Regions from separate parts of the Streptomyces sp. NPDC058683 genome, predicted to be linked through region 4. Evidence: riboswitches for the same ligand, from Rfam matches in the RefSeq annotation. Region 4 holds a riboswitch; each other region holds the start of a gene.
What was found. Region 4 has a riboswitch for cyclic di-AMP ahead of ACFWXC_RS48195 (transglycosylase family protein). Riboswitches for the same ligand answer to the same signal wherever they lie in the genome.

Region 1 (4,855 bases), on a different contig from region 4:
GATGCGCGGCGACGTCGTCGAGCGCTGGGTGACCGTCGACAACCACGGGGACGCGCGCGTGGAGCTGCTGCGGGCCGACCCCGCCGCCTGGACGCTCCCCGACCGCGAGGGCTGGCGGCTCTCCCAGCTGCACGGCCGCTGGGCCGCCGAGTCCCGCCTCACCAGCGCGCCTCTCACCTACGGCGAGAAGGTGATCGGCAGCCGCCGCGGCCACACCAGCCACCAGCACCTGCCCTGGGTCGCCCTCGACACCGACGCCACCGAGGAGCGCGGCGAGGTCTGGGGCTGTGCCCTCGGCTGGTCCGGCTCCTGGCGGATCGCCGTCGCCCAACTCCCCGACGCGCGCGTGCAGATCACCGGCGGCGCCGGCTACGACGACTCGGGCCTGCTGATGCTGGCCGAGGGCGAGTCGTACACCAGCCCGGTCTTCGCGGGCCTGTGGACCGACGGCGGCTTCGGCGGGGCGAGCCGCGCCTGGCACGCCTACCAGCGGGCGTACGTCATCCCGGACGCCGAGCAGGACCGGCCGGTGCTGTTCAACTCCTGGGAGGCCACCACCTTCGACATCTCCGAGGAGCAGCAGGCCACCCTCGCCCGGCGGGCCGCCGCGATCGGTGTCGAGCTGTTCGTGGTCGACGACGGCTGGTTCGGCGCCCGCACCAGCGACCGCGCGGGCCTCGGCGACTGGACGCCCAACCCGGACCGCTTCCCCAAGGGACTCAAGCCCCTCGCGGACTACGTGCACGCCCTCGGCATGCAGTTCGGCATCTGGGTCGAGCCCGAGATGGTCAACGCGGACAGCGACCTGTACCGCGCACACCCCGACTGGGTGCAGTACCAGCAGGGACGAAAGCGGACGGAACTGCGCAATCAGCTCGTTCTCAACCTCGCCCGCGAGGACGTCCAGGAGTACCTCTGGGAGCAGCTGGACACCCTTCTGTCCAGCGCCCCGATCGACTACGTCAAGTGGGACTTCAACCGCTGCTTCACGGACGCGGGCTGGCCCGGCGAGCCGTACCCGCAGCGGCTGTGGGTCGACCACGTCCGTGGGCTCTACGCCCTGCTCGACCGGATCCGGGCGGCCCACCCGGGCGTCGCCATCGAGTCCTGCTCCGGCGGTGGCGGCCGGATCGACCTCGGCATCATGAGCCGCACCGACGAGGTGTGGACCTCCGACAACACCGACCCGCTGGACCGGCTCGCCATCCAGCACGGCTTCAGCCAGATCCACCCGGCCCGGGTGATGTCCGCCTGGGTCACCGACAGCCCGAACCACCAGCTCAACGGCCGGGTCAGCAGCCTGCGTTTCCGCTTCGTCAGCTCTATGGCCGGGGCGCTCGGGGTCGGCGGCGACCTCTCGCAGTGGACCGAGGAGGAGCTCGCCGAGGCCGGCCGCTGGGTGGAGCTCTACAAGGACATCCGGCCCCTGGTGCAGCGCGGCGACCAGTTCCGGCTGCGGCCGCCGACCGGCGGGCTCAGCGCCGTGCAGTACACGCTCGGCGACGAGACCGTGGTCCTCGCCTGGCTCCAGGCGCAGAGCTACGGCGAGCCGATGCCGGCGCTCCGCTTGCAGGGCCTCGACCCGGCGGCGTCGTACGAATGCCGCGAAACGGGCGAAGTGCATCGAGGTGCCGTTCTGCTGCACCACGGGCTGCGCACCGAGCTGCGCGGCGACCTGGATGCGACGGTTCTCCGGCTGCGTCGCATCTGAGCCTTCTGACCGATTTGGTGCCTTCATTGCAACTCGGTGCGGAATAAGGGGACGTGGCGTGACGTGCGTGAGGAGCGTCATATTCGTGACCGTCCGTCGCGCGTCATGTTCACGTAATTCCCCTGCTTTTCAAGGGGATCAGGAAAGCGCGGAAGGGTGGAATTCACGGAGGGTGACCGGGGATTCCCGTAACGGATCAAGCGAAACTCGGACAGAGGGAATATGCCGCTTGTTTACGCGCGCCCTACTCGCTTACGTTCGCCACGCATCCGGACGGAACGCCGAATCCTGCCGCCGCCCGGAGTCCCCACACACACTCACCCGTGCCTGGCAGGAGCGGGGGACCCACCAGGTATGACCGCCTGTTCCGGTTCCCGGGACGGCTAGGGGTGTAGCCACGCCTTCCCGCGTGGCCGGGCAGCTCCAGCCCGAACCCGACAGCTCACCTCGCAGGCGCCGGAGAGGAATGCGTCATGCCCGCGAAGGGTAAGCACCGCCGCCCCAAGTCCCAGCGTTTCACCCGTTCGATGGCCGTCGCCGGAACTGGTGGCGCCGCGCTGGCTCTGCCGCTCATGGGGGCCACCGGCGCCCACGCGGCCACCTCGCAGTCCGTTTCCGAAAAGGCCACCCAGTCGCTGTCGACCGTCGAGAAGACGGCTGTGCGAAAGGCCGCCGCTCAGCAGTCCGCCGTTCAGGATTCCGGCACCGGTGATTCCGCGCGCCGCGTCTACACGGTGGTGCCCGGCGACTATCTCTCGAAGATCGCCCGCGAGCACGACGTCAAGGGCGGCTGGCACCGGCTCTACGCCGACAACCGGCAGGCCGTCGGCGACAACCCCTCGCTGATCCACCCCGGCCTCAAGCTCACGCTCGGCGGCCGCCACGCCGCGACGACGGACACCCCGAGCTCGGACTCCCGGTCCGGGACGCGGTCCCACGCGCGGTCCGACTCGCAGTCCTCCGCCCCCTCCTCGTCGCCCTCGGACACGGCCTCCTCCTCGGACGCGCCGACGACGACCGCCTCCGGTTTCACCCTCCCGGTCACCGGTGGCACCATCGGCACCGGCTACCACGTGGCCGGCAGCATGTGGTCCAGCGGCTACCACACCGGCGTCGACTTCGTCGTCCCGACCGGCACCCCGGTCAAGGCCGTCGGCGAAGGCACGGTCGTCACGGCGGGCTGGGGCGGTGCCTACGGCAACCAGGTCGTCATCAGGCTCGCCGACGGCTACTACGCGCAGTACGGCCACCTCTCCGCGCTCTCCGTCTCGGTCGGCCAGACCGTGACCGCGGGCCAGCAGGTCGGCCTCTCCGGTGCCACCGGCAACGTGACCGGCCCGCACCTCCACTTCGAGATCCGGACCACCCCCGACTACGGCTCGGACATCGACCCCGTCGGCTACCTCCGCTCGAAGGGCGTCGCCGTCGGCTGACCCGGTACGCCCACTGATCTGACACGCACTCCGAAGGCCGGACCCCCGATCCCCGGGTCCGGCCTTCGGGCGATCGACGCTTCAACGCCACTGCTCAGAGGCTTATTCCTGGCTTGGCCGAGTATTTACAAGTGTCTTATCTCACCGCTAGTCAACCCCTTATTACGGTCGCGTAGGTCACAGTTGAAGGTGAATCATGGTCCGACGTGGCAGACGATTCGAAGAGTGACAATGCATCAGTGATCGGGTCGTACGTGGCGGTGGGGGACAGCTTCACCGAGGGCGTCGGCGACCCCGGCCCCGACGGGGCGTTCGTCGGCTGGGCGGACCGGTTCGCGGTACTGCTGTCGGACCGGCAGCCCGAGGGCGACTTCGAGTACACCAACCTCGCGGTGCGCGGGAAGCTGCTCGACCAGGTCGTGGCGGACCAGGTGCCGCAGGCCCTGGAACTCGCCCCGGACCTGGTCTCCTTCTGCGCCGGCGGCAACGACATCATCCGCCCCGGCACCGACCCCGACGAGGTGGCCGAGCGGTTCGAGCGGGCCGTGGCCCAACTGACCGAGGCCGTCGGCACGGTTCTGGTGACCACCGGGTTCGACACCCGGGGCGTGCCCGTCCTCAAGCATCTGCGCGGCAAGATCGCCACCTACAACGGCCATGTCCGGGCCGTCGCCGACCGGTACGGCTGCCCGGTCCTCGACCTCTGGTCCCTGAAGACCGTGCAGGACCGGCGGGCCTGGGACGGCGACCGGCTGCACCTGTCTCCCGAGGGGCACACGCGCGTGGCGCTGCGGGCCGGTCAGGTGCTCGGCGTCGAGGTGCCGGCCGACCCGGACCAGCCGTGGCCGCCACTGCCGCCCCGCGGCACCCTGGAGGTCCGCCGCGACGACGTGCACTGGGCCCGTGAGTACCTGGTGCCGTGGATCGGACGACGGCTGCGCGGCGAGTCGTCGGGCGACCACGTGACGGCCAAGGGGGCGCTCTCCCCGGACGACATCAAGATGCGGATCGCTTCCGTGGCTTGAGGGCGGCAAGAACGCGTAAGGGGCGGCACCCTGGCGAGCCGCCCCTTACTGCTCCTCGGGAAGCCCCAGTTCGCGCGCCAGCGCCTCGTCGACCCACTCCTGCGCCCGGGAGCGCGACAGGGCGCCCGGGTACGAGGTGAGCTGGACCGCGAGCCCGTCGAGCAGGGCGGTCAGCCGCAGCGCCGCGGCCGTGGGGTCGGGGCACCGGAACTCGCCCGCGGCCACCCCTTCGGCGATGACCTCCGCGATCGCCGCCTTCCACTGCTGGTCCAGCCTCTTGGTGACCTCCCGCAGGGCGGGCTCGCGCAGCGCCACCGCCCAGCCCTCGATCCACAGCCGCCAGCCCTTGGCCTGCCCGGTCGGCGCGTACCAGCGCACCGCCGCCCGCAGCCGGCGGGACGCCGACGTACCTCGGCCCAGCAGCTTGCGCAGATGCGCCAGGTCGTCCTCGGCGGCGTAGGAGAAGGCGGCGGAGACCAGCTTCTCCTTCGTGGAGAAGTGGTACAGCACCAGCGCGTTGCTCACCCCGAGGGCCGAGGCGACATCGGCGATCCGTATCGCCGCCACGCCCCGCGCCTCGATCTGCTCGATGGCGGCCCGCAGCAGTTCCTCCCGCCGCTCGGCCACGCTCAACCGCACTCTCGCCACGCGGTCACCCTAATCGGTCGTACCCCGCGCGCGTCGCC
Region 2 (4,855 bases), on a different contig from region 4:
AGCGCGGTGATCGCCCGCGCGCGTTCGCTGTCGCCGCGCGTCACCGCGTCCACGATGGCGCCGTGCTCGGCCCAGGACTCCACGGGGTTGGCGGGCGCGTCGACGGCGTACATCCAGGCGATCTTGTGCCGCAGCTGGGTGAGCGTCGAGGTCAGGGCGTGGCTGCCGGTGGCCTGGGCGAGCGTCTCGTGGAACCAGCCGCCCAGGGAGCGCAGGTCCTCGCTGCCGCCCCTGCGGGCCCGTTCCTGGCCCAGCCTGACGAGTCCGCGCAGCACCTTAAGGTGGGCCTCGGTACGGCGCTGGGCGGCCCGGGAGGCGCCGAGCGGCTCCAGGAGCAGGCGCATCTCCAGCAGGTCGGCGGCCTCCTGCTCGGTCGGTTCCGCGACGCACGCGCCCGCGTGCCGGCGCGTCACCACGAAGCCCTCGGCCTCCAGGGTGCGCAGGGCCTCGCGGACGGGGACGCGCGAGACGCCGTAGCGACGGGCCAGGAGTTCCTCGGTGAGCCGGCTGCCGCGCTCGTAGACACCCGCGACGATGTCGTCCCGGATCGCCGTGCATACCGAGTGCGCCGGAATACGCATGTCCGACCTCCGCCTTAATCCCCGTGAAACGCCGCCGAGTGACGTCCGTTCCGTGACTCTATTGCAATGAGCGGGAATTTCCGACGGCGGCCCTGAATCCATGCATATTTTTTGGACACCGGGGTCACGAAAACGACGAAAGCCCCGGCTCGGGGAGCCGGGGCTTCGGGGCTGTCTGCCCTGTGGCGTCACATGTTCATCGCCGTGGTCGCGTGGGTGGAGATATGCGCTGCGCGCGCGGGGCGTGCGCGCGGTACCGCGCGCCGGGCGTGCGCGCCGTGGTCGGTCAGACGTTCACGCCGTGCTTGCGGAGGTAGGCGACCGGGTCGACGTCCGAGCCGTACTCCGGGGTCGTACGGGCCTCGAAGTGGAGGTGGGGGCCGGTCACGTTGCCGGTCGCGCCGGAGAGGCCGATCTGCTGGCCCGGGGTGACCTTCTGGCCCACCGAGACACCGATCGACGACAGGTGGCCGTACTGGGTGTACATGCCGTCGGCCATCTTGATGACGATCTGGTTGCCGTAGGACCCGCCCCAGCCGGTGGAGACGACCGTGCCGGTGCCGACCGCGTGCACCACCGTGCCGGTGGCGGCGTGGAAGTCGATGCCGGTGTGGGCGCCGGAGGACCACAGGGAGCCGCCGGTCTTGTAGCCGGTGGAGACGTACGAGTCGGAGATCGGGACGACGAAGGCGTTGAGGCGCTTGCGCTCGGCCTCCCGCGCGACGCGTGCCGCGGCCTCGTGCTCCTTCTTGGCCTTCGCCGCGGCCTTCTTGCGCGCGGCCTCCTCGGCCGCCTTGCGCTCGGCGGCGGCCGTCTGCGCGGTGGCCTGGGCGTCGATCTGGTCGGCGACCGAGTCGCTGACGGTGATGACCGGGGTGAGGCCGGTCTGCTCGACGGAGTTCTCGGCGGCGAGCGCCGGGGCGGCCGAGACGGTGCCGATGACACCCGTGGTGGTGAGGGCCGCGATGCCGGCGGCCTGCGCGCTGGTGCGCTTCACCCGGCCGGGACGACGGTGCTTCCCGGAGGCGCACATGAACGCCATGTAGAGGCTGTTCCTTTCCTTCCCTCTCGCCTACCGGGTTAGCTGACGGGTTCGGAGCAGGAAGGTCTCCTACGGGCCCCCTCGCGGCTCGCGCGGGCGCCCGATTCACCCCAGGGACTGCGTGGGTCCCCGGCTCCCCTGGCTCGCGCCGTACGGGGACTCGGCGATGACTGTCCGGTGCCGCGGGTGCGGCGCAATGCCTGGCGGACAGCCCGGAAGAACCTACGAGGACGTTCTCCTAATCCTCAAACGGAACGCGGATTTTGTCGCGCATCCCACAGGGCAGACAGGCAACCTCCGCCCCAATTCGGACATTTCAGAGCCCTGGTGACCGGAGGGTCACCAGGGCTCTGCGCGCGCGTGCCGCTACTCCGCGGCGACGACCGTCACTTCGCCGATGGCGAGGGCCTCGACGGGCTCCTTGATCTGCGCCGCGTCGCCGACGAGGACGGTGACCAGGTGGTCGACCGGGAAGGCGTTCACGACCGCCGCGGTGGCCTCCACGGTGCCTGTGGCGGCCAGTTGCCGGTAGAGCGTGGCCTGGAAGTCGTCGGGCAGATGCTGCTCGACCTGGTCGGCCAGGGTGCCGGCGACGGCGGCCGCCGTCTCGTACTTGAGCGGCGCCACGCCGACGAGGTTCTGCACGGCGACGTCGCGCTCGGCGTCCGTGAGGCCCCCGGAGGCGAGGGTGCGCAGCACCGTCCACAGGTCCTGGAGCGCCGGGCCGGTGTTCGGGGTGTCCACGGAGCCGCTGATGGCGAGCATCGCGGCGCCGCTGCCGTCGGGGGCGGACCGCAGGACCTGCCCGAAGGCGCGGACGCCGTAGGTGTAGCCCTTCTCCTCGCGCAGGACGCGGTCCAGGCGCGAGGTGAGGGTGCCGCCCAGGCAGTAGGTGCCGAGCACCTGGGCGGGCCAGACGCGGTCGTGCCGGTCGGCGCCGACGCGGCCGATGAGCAGCTGCGTCTGGACGGCTCCGGGGCGGTCCACGATGACGACGCGGCCGGTGTCGTCGGCGGAGACCGGGGGCACCGGCCGGGGCTGGGCGGTGGAACCGCGCCAGGCGCCCAGGGTCTCGCCGAGCAGCTCGTCCAGGTCGATGCCGGTCAGGTCGCCGACGACGACCGCGGTGGCGGTGGCGGGCCGCACATGCCGGTCGTAGAACGCGCGTACGGCGGCCGCGTCGATCTTCTCTACGGTGTCCTCGGTGCCCTGGCGCGGACGGGACATCCGCGCGGCCGACGGGAAGAGCTCCTTGTAGAGCTGCTTGGCGGCCCGGCGGCTGGGGTTGGCCAGCTCGTGCGGGATCTCGTCGAGGCGGTTGCGGACCAGCCGCTCGACCTCGCTGTCGGCGAAGGCGGGTGCCCTGAGCGCGTCGGAGAGCAGCCCGAGCCCCTTGCCCAGGCGGGAGGCCGGGACTTCCAGGCTGAGCCGGACGCCGGGATGGTCGGCGTGTGCGTCGAGGGTGGCGCCGGCCCGCTCCAGCTCGGCGGCGTACTCCTCGGCGGAGTGCTTGTCGGTGCCCTCGGAGAAGGCGCGCGCCATGATCGTGGCTACGCCGTCCAGGCCGGCCGGCTCGGCGTCCAGGGGCGCGTCGAGGAGCACCTCGACGGCGACGACCTGCTGGCCGGGGCGGTGGCAGCGCAGCACGGTCAGGCCGTTGTCCAGGGTGCCGCGCTCGGGCGCCGGGAAGGCCCAGGGCCGGGCCTCGCCCGCGTGGGGCTGAGGGTGGAATTCCATGGTGGCGAGCTCGGTCACTTGGCCGTCTCCTCGTCGTCGTGCTCGGCGGTGGCGGCCTCGACCGTGGCCTCGGCCTCGGGGTCCTCGGGTACGTCGGCGTCCGCGACCGTCTCCGGGGACTTGGGCTCGTAGACGAGTACCGCGCGGTTGTCCGGCCGCAGCCGGGCCTTGGCGACCTCCTGGACCTCTTGCGGGGTCACCGAGAGGACGCGCTGGACGGCGGTCAGGGCGAGCTGCGGGTCACCGAACAGGACGGCGAACCGGCACAGTTCGTCCGCGCGGCCCGCCACGGTGCCCAGCCGGTCCAGCCACTCGCGCTCCAACTGGGCCTGGGCGCGCTCCATCTCCTCGGGCGTGGGGCCCTCCTCGGCGAACCGGGCGAGCTCCTCGTCGATGGCGGTCTCGATGACCGGCACCTCGACGTCACCGGAGGTCTTCACGTCCAGCCAGCCCAGGGAGGGCGCACCGGCGAGTCGCAGCAGGCCGAAGCCGGCGGCGACGGCCGTACGGTCGCGCCGTACGAGGCGGTTGTAGAGGCGGGAGGACTCGCCGCCGCCGAGGACGGTGAGGGCCAGGTCGGCCGCGTCGGACACGCGCGTGCCGTCCTCCGGGAGCCGGTAGGCGGCCATCAACGCGCGCGCGGGCACCTCCTCCACGACGACCTCGCGCAGCTGCCCGCCCATGATGTCGGGCAGCGAACCGTCGCGCGGGGCGGGCTTGCCGTCGTGCGCCTGGATGGAGCCGAAGTACTTCTCGATCCACGCGAGGGTCTGCTGGGGGTCGATGTCGCCGACCACCGAGAGCACCGCGTTGTTGGGCGCGTAGTAGGTACGGAAGAACGCGCGCGCGTCCTCCAGGGTGGCCGCGTCCAGGTCGGCCATCGAGCCGATCGGCGTGTGGTGGTAGGGGTGGCCCTCCGGGTAGGCGAGCGCGGTCAGCTTCTCGAAGGCGGTGCCGTAGGGGACGTTGTCGTAGCGCTGGCGGCGCTCGTTCTTGACGACGTCCCGCTGGTTCTCCATGGACTCGTCGTCCAGGGCGGCGAGCAGGGAGCCCATGCGGTCGGCCTCCAGCCAGAGGGCGAGCTCCAGCTGGTGGGCGGGCATGGTCTCGAAGTAGTTGGTGCGTTCGAAGCTGGTGGTGCCGTTGAGCGAGCCGCCGGCGCCCTGGACGAGCTCGAAGTGGCCGTTGCCCTTCACCTGGGCGGAGCCCTGGAACATCAAGTGCTCGAAAAGGTGAGCCAGGCCGGTACGTCCCTTGACTTCGTGCCGGGAGCCGACGTCGTACCAGAGGCAGACCGCCGCGACCGGGGTCAGGTGGTCCTCGGAGAGCACCACGCGCAGACCGTTGGCCAAGCGGTGCTCGGTCGCTGTCAGGCCTCCGGAGCCTGTCTCGGCCGTGGTCGTGTGACCCATGGGCATGTACGTCCCTTCACTCGCGTCACTCACTCGCGGAAGCGGTCTCGAACCGCGGTTTTCCTGCCGGTCCTGCCACTGTA
Region 3 (4,855 bases), on a different contig from region 4:
GTCGGTCGGGTAGTCCACGTTTCCGAAGAGCCTGATCTGCGGCTTGTCGAGCACCTGGTGCAGGGCCGTGATGATGCCCTTGATACGCGGGTGGTCGGGGGCGACGCCGTAGCGGATCAGGCCGAACGGGGCGGGCATCCGCTCGAAGAGGTCGATGGACACGCCGGGCTCGGCGGCCACCTCGGACTTGAGCAGGGCGTCGGCGGCGTAGATCCCGGCGGGGCCGGCTCCGACGATGGCTACCCGCAGGGGGCGCGGCATGATCAGGTTCCCTTCGAGTGAGGACAATCGATCTCGAACGGGAAGCCTAAACTAAGGCAGTCCTAAGTTTGTACACGGGTCGTTTCTATGACCTCATAAAAAGAGCTTATGACTTCTGCGAACCCCGCTTATGGCCAGGAGACGCCACAGCTCTCCTCCCGGTGCTTGGCGGGCGCCATGGACATGCACCAACCTGTCCTCTGCGGCGCACCGAGGCGCGGTGGCCGGAGGGCGAGGGGTGAGAGCGTGGACGCACGCGGGGAGACGACCGTCGCGGTCACCGGCGGCAGCGGATTCGTCGGCAGCCATCTGGTACGCAGGCTGCTGGAGCGCGGCTACCGGGTCCACGCGACCGTCCGGCGCCTCTCCGCCAAGGCCAAGGTCCGGCCCCTGTGGGAACTCCAGGAGGCCTTCCCCGGCCGGCTCGCCCTGTTCGAGGCCGACCTGCTCCAGGACGGCTCCTTCGACGAGGCGTTCCGCAGCTGTGCGACCGTCTTCCACGTGGCCTCCCCGTTCCTGATGCCGGAGCGGATCAAGGACGGTCAACGGGACGTGGTGGACCCGGCGTTGCTCGGCACCCGCAACGTGCTCGCGAGCGTGGACCGTACCCCGGACGTGGCGACCCTGGTCTTCACCTCCACCGTGGGGGCGATCTTCGGCGACTACTCCGACGTCCGAGAGATGGCCGGCGAGATCCTGACGGAGAAGTACTTCAACACCACCAGCACGGTGGCCGGCAATCCCTACCACTACGCCAAGACGGTCGCCGAACGAGCCGCCTGGGACGCCGAGGCCGCCCAGGACCGCTGGCGCATGGTCTCCGTCAACCCCGGCCTGATTCTGGGCCCTTCGCTCACGCCCGCCTCCGAGTCCGGCAGCCTGTTCCTGCTGGACGAGCTGTTCAAGGGCTACTTCTGCTACGGCGCCCCGGACTTCAGCTTCACCACCGCGGACGTCCGCGATGTGGCCGACGCGCACATCGCGGCGGCGGAGAACCCGGCGGCGGGCGGCCGTTACATCGTGGCCAACGAGACGATGACGTCCTTCCACGAGATGTCCCGGATCATCCGCACCCGCCATCCCCGGGATCCGCGTCTGCCGCGCACCGCGCTCCCGCACTGGCCGGTACGGATCCTCGGCCCGTCCTTCGGCCTCACCCAGGACTACATACGCAAGCACCTCGGCATCCGCTTCCGCGTCGACAACAGCCGGGGCATCCACGAACTGGGCCTCACCTACCGGCCCGTCGAGGAGACCCTCCTGGACCACCACGAGAGCTGGCGCACGCGGCGGCGGAGGGGCTGACCCCGACGGCAGGGTCTCAGGCCGGGCGGACCACCCGGTGGATCGCCGACTCCCCGGCGTTGTAGATCGACTCCTCGCGGATGGACGCCCCCGGGCTCGGCGCGTGGATCATCATGCCGTTGCCCGCGTAGACCCCGACGTGGCTGTCGTTGTCGAAGAAGAAGACCAGGTCACCCGGCTCGATGGCGGCCAGTGTCAGCGGGGTGCCGGCGAAGGTCTGGTCCGGTGCGCTGCGCGGCAGCGACACCCCGGCGGCGCGCCAGGCGGCCTGGGTGAGGCTGGAGCAGTCGTACGACTCCGGACCGGTGGCCCCCCAGACACAGGGCCGCCCGATCTGCGCCCGGGCGAACGCCAGCGCCTTCATCGCCTTGCCGGGCTCGGCCGCGGCACCGGGCACGAGGAAGGAGCCGGTGTCGGTGACGGCGCCGGACGCATAGGCGGCCGGGGGCGCGGTGGGAAGCGGGGCGGTGACCACGGGGGGCGCGGTCGGGACGGGCGCGGTGACCACCGGGGGTGCGGTCGGGACAGGGGCGGTGGGGAGCGGGGCCGGGGCGACCGGGGCGGCGGCGGCCATCGCCATGGGGGGCGCGATCGTCGCCGCGGGGGACGCCATCATCGCCCACGGAGGGTCCGTCACCACCGTGGGTATCACTGCCGTGGGCATCGGCGCCTGGGGCGCGGGCATCGCCGGGGCGGTGGCGTAGGCGGCGGCCGCGGGCTGCGCTCCGGTGGCGTAGGCGCCCATGCCGGCGGCGGGCGCGCCGGGGAAGGCGCCGGTGCCGAAGTCGGCCGACGGCATGGCGGCGGGGGCCGGCATGGCGTACGCGGCGGCGGGATAGGCGGTCTCGGGATAGGCGGTCTCCGCGGCGACCGGGGGTGCGCTGACGTACGCGGCGGTCGCGGCGGGCGCCATACCGGGGAAGGAACCGGTGTCCATCGGGCCCGGGACGGGCGCGGCGGTCGGGAAGGCACCGGTGTTCGTGGGGGCCGCGGTCGGGAAGGCACCCGTGTTCGTCGGGGCCGCGGTCGGGAAGGCGCCGGTGTCGGCCGGCATCGGGAACGTACCGGTGGCGCCCGGGGTCATGACCCGGAAGGAACCGGTGTCGCCGGGGCTCGCGGGCGGCATGGGACCCGCGTCCATGGCGGTCACGGCCGGGAAGCTGCTTGTGGCGCCCGGGGTCATGATGCGGAAGCCACCCGTGTCCGCCGGGGACATGGGCTGGGCGGCACCCGGGGTCATGACGCGGAAGGAGCCGGTGTCCGTCGCGGGCACCGTCGGGATGGCGCCCGTGTCCGTCGCGGAAATCGCGGGGAAGGCGCCCGTACCGGTCAGGGCGTCGGTGCGGAAGGAGCCGGTGTCGCCGTACTGGCCGGGCATGCCGTCGGGGGCGGGCCACTGCTGCGCCGGGACCTGGGCCTCGGGCGTGGGCCAAGGGGCCTGGGCCGGCTGCGGGGCCGGCGCGGCCGGTTCGAGTGCCGCGATCGCGCGCTGCCCGGTGCGCTGGGACAGCACCTCGCGCGCCTTGGCGATCTTCAGCTGGCTCTTGGTCTTGGACGTGCCCGGGGTGGCACGCTGCGGCGCGGCGGGGGGCAGCGCCTTGGGCGCGCTGGACGGTCCCGGGGGCAGCGCCGCGGGGGACCCTGCCGTCAGTTCCAGCTTCGGGCGTTCCGGCAGCTCACGGACGACCTCGATGTCGCTCTTAGCGGACGACCCCGCGGGCAGCTCCGGCCGGGACGGGCCGGAGCCCTCCAGCTGGCCGAGCAGGTCGGCGGCCATGGCGCTGACCGGCCGCCGCGGGCCGGGCCGGGCGGGCTGCCGGTCGGAGGGCAGCGCCGCCGGGACGCTCGGCCCCAGTCGCGATCGCGCGCCGTCGAACCACTCGCGGGCGATGCTGTCGAGGCCCGGGTCGTCACGTCGGGGCCGCTTGAACAGCGGGACACCGCGGGACCGCGAGCCCCCGTTCATCGCGCGTGTGGCGTTGTAGTTCCCGGTGGCGTTCTCGGCCTGGTCGTAGAGGCTGTCGATTCGCTGTCGAACCTCGTCACGGCTTTCGGACGCCATGGGGGTCGTGCTCCTTCCGTGCTCCGCCTACCGAGTTAGCTGTCGGGTTCGGGCGGGTCGATCCGGAAGGCATGCCCTACGGTCCTTGCCCCTAAGGGCAGTTGACCGATTCACCCCAGTGGTTCGGTTGGGTCCCCGGCTCCGGAACGCCCCGTTGGGCACCGGATTAGGCGGAGGCCGCGCGGCCCGACGGGATTCGCCGGGGGGAGCCGAACGGCTTGCCCGTCAACTTAGCCAACTTGTGTCACTCGTGTGAAGGTTGAAGTGCGTAATGTCCGATACGTAATTGTGATGTTCGTCGTAGCGTTCGAGATCCGGCCGTGCGGGACGGCATTTCGCCCGTACCCCGGTCGCCGTCGTGCGGCCGTCGGAGCTGTGCCGTCGGCTGCCTGAGGAGTCCGCTACCTGTGAGGTCACCGTGAATTTCCGGGACCGTTGAACACGGTGGCGCCACGCCGCGTATAGGGCGAGGGATTTCCATGTCCGGCCGACCACGACACGCAGGGGAACGACCTTGAGACCCAACAGGCGCAGACGCCCGACCGGCGCACAACGCGCGACCTTCGCAGCGGTCGCCCTGATGCTCGGCGGCGGAGTACTGGTCGCGGTGAACGTCTATGCCTCGGCCACCGAAGGCGGTTCGGACCAGGCCGGGCAGACCGCCAACGCCCAGGTGCTGTCCGCGCCCACCGTCTACTGCCCCGACGTCGGCAGCCGGCTGACGGACGTGCCCGACGCGGCCCGGGCCGACGTCGACGGCGAACTCGCGCAGCTGGACCAGCAGATCGCGGCCGCCTACCAGCAGCTCAAGGAGTCGGCCGCGGCGATCCAGCAGAACCCCGGTCTCGCCGACCAGACGATCCTGGATCCGTTGAAGGAGAAGCGGTCCGAATCCCTCCAGCGCATCGCCGACGCCATCGACCGCGAGGGCGACCGCCCCCAGGGCCTCGACGACCTCGCCGCCTGCACCCTGCGCTCCTCCGACCAGGGCGCCGGTCAGTCGACGGCGCCGCAGGACAGCGCCGCGCCGAGCCAGAGCGCAAGTGCCGGTGCCGGTGCCGGTATCGGCGGCCAGGGCGGGAACGGCCCCGTCGCCGCCGACTACGCCGACATCACCACCGTCCAGCCCAATGTCACGACCCCGTCCGAGCAGTCCGGCGGCTCCACGGGCACCTTCGCCTCCAGCTGCGGCGTCAACGCGAACGGCCTGTTCAACTCGGACAACGT
Region 4 (4,855 bases):
TGGCCACCTGGCGGTTCGCCACCGAGCCGCTCGGCATCGGCGGGCAGCGCATCGCACCCGGCGACCCGGTCCTGGTCGTACTCGCCGCCGCGGACCGGGACCCGGAGCGGTTCGACGCGCCGGACACACTCGACCTGGCACGGCGGGACAACCAGCATCTCGGCTACGGCCACGGCATCCACTACTGCCTCGGCGCCCCGCTCGCCCGCCTGGAGGGGCAGACCGCGCTCGCCACGCTCCTCACCCGCCTCCCTGACCTGCGACTCGCGGTGCCGGAGAGCGAGTTGCGCTGGCGCGGCGGCCTCATCATGCGCGGACTGCGCACGCTCCCCGTGCAGTTCACCCCTGATGGCCGATGAGCCCCACCGGCACCCGCACGGCCCCCACCGACACCCGCTGACGCCTGCCCGGCCCTCCCCGCCGGCGCCCCGCACGGCCCTCCACCGGCGAAGATGACCGACGTTCAAGTCTGTGATCTTCACGTGATCTGCGCGGCATTAACTTGTGACAAGTGATCGTCTGCCTATACGTTCACCCATCAGTGCGGCGCCCCAGCGGGACCCGTCGCGCCGGTCACCGCTGTCGCTCGAAAGGTTTCCGCATGCTCTCCGGGAACGGTCGTCACCGTCGCCCCCGCCAGGCTCCGGCTCTCCTCGTCGCGGCCGGCGTGACCGGCTCGGCCATCGCCATCCCGCTCCTCGGCGCGGCGAGCGCCAACGCGGCCGACGGCAACACCTGGGACAGGGTGGCCGAGTGCGAGAGCGGCGGCTCCTGGAGCATGGACACCGGCACCGGCTACTACGGCGGCCTGCAGATGTCCCAGGAGGACTGGGACCAGTACGGCGGCCAGAAGTACGCCAGTACGCCGGACCAGGCGAGCCGTTCGCAGCAGATCGCCGTCGCCGAGAAGATCCTCGCCGACCAGGGCACCAAGCCCTGGCGGACCTGCGCCCTGCTCGCCGGACTCTCCTCGGACGACGCCTCGGTGAACGTCGACACGGGCCTCGACGGATCGGACGACACGTCCGGCTCCTCCGACTCGTCCTCCGGGCTGTCGGATTCGCCCTCTTCATCTGGTTCTTCGGATTCATCCGGTTCATCGGATTCCGGCTCGTCGGACACCTCGGGCACCACGGACTCCGGCTCCGCCACCCCGTCCCCGAGCGCGAGCGACGACTCCGGTACGGGCACCCCCGCCGACTCCACCAAGGCGGACAAGTCGGGCTCCAAGGGTTCAAGCGCCTCGAAGGCGAGCGAGAACCCCGTCGTGCCCGAAGCCGACGACTCGGACAATTCCTGGCAGACGGGCAGCTCTTGGGATCTGGTCGACACGGGGGCCGTCGGCAGCGGCGGCAAGCACCGTGGCGGCTCGGCGGACGAAAGCGTGACAAACGGTCAGAGTGTGACTTCTTCCGGCCGTCACGCCTCCCGGGATGCCGGCACCTACACCGTCCGGGACGGCGACACCCTCGCCTCCATCGCCGACTCCCTTGACCTCGACGGCGGATGGCGCGCGCTCTATGCCGCCAACAAGGCGGACATCGGCGCCGACCCGAACGACATCGCCCCCGGTCAGACCCTGAAACTCAGCAGCGAAACGGACTAAAAGTAGCGGGAGTTGGCGCCGCGGACCGCCCTACTTCGAAGTTAAATGTCCGTTTTGGTGAAAGTGTGGGATGAGTCTCAGAAGCCCTGATCATCTTTGAAATTCACCTGATCGCCTGTTTACGGTCAAGGCCGCTCGTCACCACGAGCCCCGGCCGTCGCAACGCCGAGTCCTGCCAGCGGCCACCCGGGAACAGTCGTCGCGTCAAGCGCCGTAGGCAGGAGCGGGGGACCCAAGGTAAGTGCCGGGACCGGTAGTTGAGGCTGCCGTGTCCGGCTCGGGGTGAAGCCGCGCACCGTGAGGTGCGTGGCCGGGCAACTCAACCGGCCCGAACCCGACAGCTCACCTCGCAGGCGTCGGTGAGGGGATCCACCATGCTGTTTTCCGGCAAGGGCAAGCACCGTCGTCCGTCCAAGGCCACCCGCGTCGCCGCGCTCGCCGGTGTCACCGGGGTCGCCATCGCCGCACCGCTGATGGCCTCCGGCACCGCTTCCGCCGCCACCGCCTCCGAGTGGGACGCCGTCGCCCAGTGCGAGTCCGGCGGCAACTGGGCCATCAACACCGGCAACGGCTACTACGGCGGTCTGCAGTTCTCCGCCTCCACCTGGGCCGCGTACGGCGGCACCCAGTACGCCGCGCAGGCCAACCAGGCCACCAAGGCGCAGCAGATCGAGATCGCCGAGAAGGTCCTCGGCGCGCAGGGCAAGGGTGCCTGGCCGGTCTGCGGCACGGGCCTGTCCGGCGCCGCCTACACCGGCAGCAGCGCCGGCTCCTCCAGCTCCTCGTCGAGCGGCAGCACCAGCAGCCGTACGACCGACACGCAGGCCGCCTCCCGCTCCGCCGAGCGTCCGGCCGCCAAGAAGACCGTCACCACCCCGACCGGCGAGAAGGTCAAGAAGGGCGACGGCGAGTACAAGGTCGTCAAGGGCGACACGCTCAGCTCGATCGCCGAGAAGCACAAGGTCAAGGGCGGCTGGCAGGCGCTGTTCAAGCTGAACAAGGGCATCGTCGACGACGCCGACTTCATCTTCCCGGGCCAGCAGCTGCACCTGAAGTAGGACGACGACGGGCCGCTCCCGAAGTCCTACGAAGTAGTACGCGGCGCCCAGCTGAACCACAGCGCCCACACAGCCGTGGTCCTCATAGTGAGGACCACGTGAGGGCCACCCCCGTCCCCCACGGGCCCCCGCCCCGGTGCGTTCTCCCCCGTACGCACCGGGGCGGGGTTTCTCTTTGCCGTCCTCCCGCGGCCCCCTCGCGGTCTTCTTCGTGACCCGCTCTTCTTCCGTTCTTCATCGGGACCCCCTTTGTTCCGCACGTGAACAATGAGTACCGTCTGTGTGTCCAAGGGTCGGTCGGTCGTGCCGGCCGACGGCCCCGGGACGGTTAGGCTCTAGTCGCAAGGCTGAGCAAGGGCCGACGAGGCCCGCGTGCGCCCGCACAACCAGCGTCACATCCCAAGAAGGAGATGCTCGTGCCGTCCATCGACGTCGTCGTAGCCCGGGAAATCCTGGACTCCCGAGGCAACCCCACGGTCGAGGTCGAGGTCGGCCTCGACGACGGCAGCACGGGTCGTGCCGCCGTCCCGTCCGGCGCCTCCACCGGTGCCTTCGAGGCCATCGAGCTCCGTGACGGCGACCCCAACCGCTACCTCGGCAAGGGTGTCGAGAAGGCCGTCCTCGCCGTGATCGAGCAGATCGGCCCGGAGCTGGTCGGCTACGACGCCACCGAGCAGCGCCTGATCGACCAGGCCATGTTCGACCTGGACGCCACCGACAACAAGGGCTCGCTCGGCGCCAACGCCATCCTCGGCGTCTCCCTCGCCGTCGCCCACGCCGCCTCCGAGGCCAGCGACCTCCCCCTCTTCCGCTACCTGGGCGGCCCCAACGCGCACCTGCTGCCGGTGCCGATGATGAACATCCTCAACGGCGGCTCGCACGCGGACTCCAACGTGGACATCCAGGAGTTCATGATCGCCCCGATCGGCGCGGAGTCCTTCTCCGAGGCGCTGCGCTGGGGTGCCGAGGTCTACCACACCCTCAAGAAGGTCCTGAAGTCGAAGGGCCTGTCCACCGGCCTCGGCGACGAGGGCGGCTTCGCCCCGAACCTGGAGTCCAACCGCGCCGCGCTCGACCTCATCCTGGAGGCGATCAAGCAGGCCGGTTACGTCCCCGGTGAGCAGATCGCCCTGGCGCTCGACGTCGCCGCGTCCGAGTTCTACAAGGACGGCAAGTACGAGTTCGAGGGCAAGTCCCGCTCGGCCGCCGAGATGACCGAGTACTACGAGGAGCTCGTCGCCGCGTACCCGCTGGTCTCCATCGAGGACCCGCTGTTCGAGGACGACTGGGCCGGCTGGAAGGTCCTCACCGACAAGCTGGGCGACAAGGTCCAGATCGTCGGCGACGACCTGTTCGTCACCAACCCGGAGCGCCTGGCCCGCGGCATCGAGGACGGCGCCGCCAACGCCCTGCTCGTCAAGGTGAACCAGATCGGCTCGCTCACCGAGACCCTGGACGCCGTCGAGCTGGCCCAGCGCAACGGCTTCAAGTGCATGATGTCGCACCGCTCCGGTGAGACCGAGGACGTCACCATCGCCGACCTCGCCGTCGCCACCAACTGCGGCCAGATCAAGACCGGCGCCCCGGCCCGCTCCGAGCGCGTCGCCAAGTACAACCAGCTGCTGCGCATCGAGGAGATCCTCGACGACGCCGCGGTGTACGCCGGCCGCAGCGCCTTCCCGCGCTTCAAGGGCTGACCCGCCAGGGGCCGCTGACCCGTTAAGGGTCAAGGCTGCGCCAGTCGTACGTACGTCCCCGTACCGGTCCCGTACCGTGTGCGGGGACGTACGCGCGTGTGAACGGGAGGCGGGGACATGGCCGTGAAGGACCGGGACCGGTTCTCCACCGCGACCAGGCTGAAGCTGCTCGGCGAGCAGACGGCGGCCCGGGTCTACCGCTCCCAGACCAAGCGGCAGGCCCGCCGCTCCCGGCTCACCGGCCGCGCCGCGCTGCTCGCGATCGTGCTGTGCACGATGATCGTCGCGCTCGCCTATCCGATGCGGCAGTACGTCTCCCAGCGTGCCGAGATCGCCGACCAGGAACGCCAGCAGGAGCAGGCCCGGCAGCGGGTCGAGCAGCTGCGGGACGTCAAGGCCCGGTGGCAGGACGACGCGTACGCCGAGCAGCAGATCCGGGAGCGGCTGCACTACGTGATGCCGGGGGAGACGGGGTACATCGTGATCGACCCCGC

Region 1: linked by a shared signal. The riboswitch ahead of ACFWXC_RS07985 (peptidoglycan DD-metalloendopeptidase family protein) and the one ahead of ACFWXC_RS48195 (transglycosylase family protein) in region 4 are both predicted to bind cyclic di-AMP.
Region 2: linked by a shared signal. The riboswitch ahead of ACFWXC_RS10810 (M23 family metallopeptidase) and the one ahead of ACFWXC_RS48195 (transglycosylase family protein) in region 4 are both predicted to bind cyclic di-AMP.
Region 3: linked by a shared signal. The riboswitch ahead of ACFWXC_RS24210 (NlpC/P60 family protein) and the one ahead of ACFWXC_RS48195 (transglycosylase family protein) in region 4 are both predicted to bind cyclic di-AMP.

Annotation. Positions count from the first base shown of each region.
Region 1 covers NZ_JBHXSK010000005.1:272,284-277,138, forward strand. The annotation lists gene ACFWXC_RS07980 (alpha-galactosidase) at 1-1,711, shown strand, start outside; cyclic di-AMP (ydaO/yuaA leader) riboswitch at 2,020-2,180, shown strand; gene ACFWXC_RS07985 (peptidoglycan DD-metalloendopeptidase family protein) at 2,185-3,144, shown strand; gene ACFWXC_RS07990 (SGNH/GDSL hydrolase family protein) at 3,384-4,169, shown strand; gene ACFWXC_RS07995 (TetR/AcrR family transcriptional regulator) at 4,215-4,817, opposite strand.
Region 2 covers NZ_JBHXSK010000008.1:98,357-103,211, forward strand. The annotation lists gene ACFWXC_RS10805 (GntR family transcriptional regulator) at 1-581, opposite strand, end outside; gene ACFWXC_RS10810 (M23 family metallopeptidase) at 868-1,623, opposite strand; cyclic di-AMP (ydaO/yuaA leader) riboswitch at 1,636-1,799, opposite strand; gene ACFWXC_RS10815 (M16 family metallopeptidase) at 1,990-3,378, opposite strand; gene ACFWXC_RS10820 (M16 family metallopeptidase) at 3,375-4,778, opposite strand.
Region 3 covers NZ_JBHXSK010000021.1:173,563-178,417, reverse strand. The annotation lists gene ACFWXC_RS24220 (FAD-dependent oxidoreductase) at 1-261, opposite strand, end outside; gene ACFWXC_RS24215 (NAD-dependent epimerase/dehydratase family protein) at 508-1,566, shown strand; gene ACFWXC_RS24210 (NlpC/P60 family protein) at 1,583-3,628, opposite strand; cyclic di-AMP (ydaO/yuaA leader) riboswitch at 3,637-3,811, opposite strand; gene ACFWXC_RS24205 (DUF1996 domain-containing protein) at 4,209-4,855, shown strand, end outside.
Region 4 covers NZ_JBHXSK010000074.1:37,842-42,696, forward strand. The annotation lists gene ACFWXC_RS48185 (cytochrome P450) at 1-359, shown strand, start outside; gene ACFWXC_RS48190 (transglycosylase family protein) at 602-1,606, shown strand; cyclic di-AMP (ydaO/yuaA leader) riboswitch at 1,806-1,977, shown strand; gene ACFWXC_RS48195 (transglycosylase family protein) at 1,981-2,664, shown strand; gene eno (phosphopyruvate hydratase) at 3,075-4,361, shown strand; gene ACFWXC_RS48205 (septum formation initiator family protein) at 4,479-4,855, shown strand, end outside.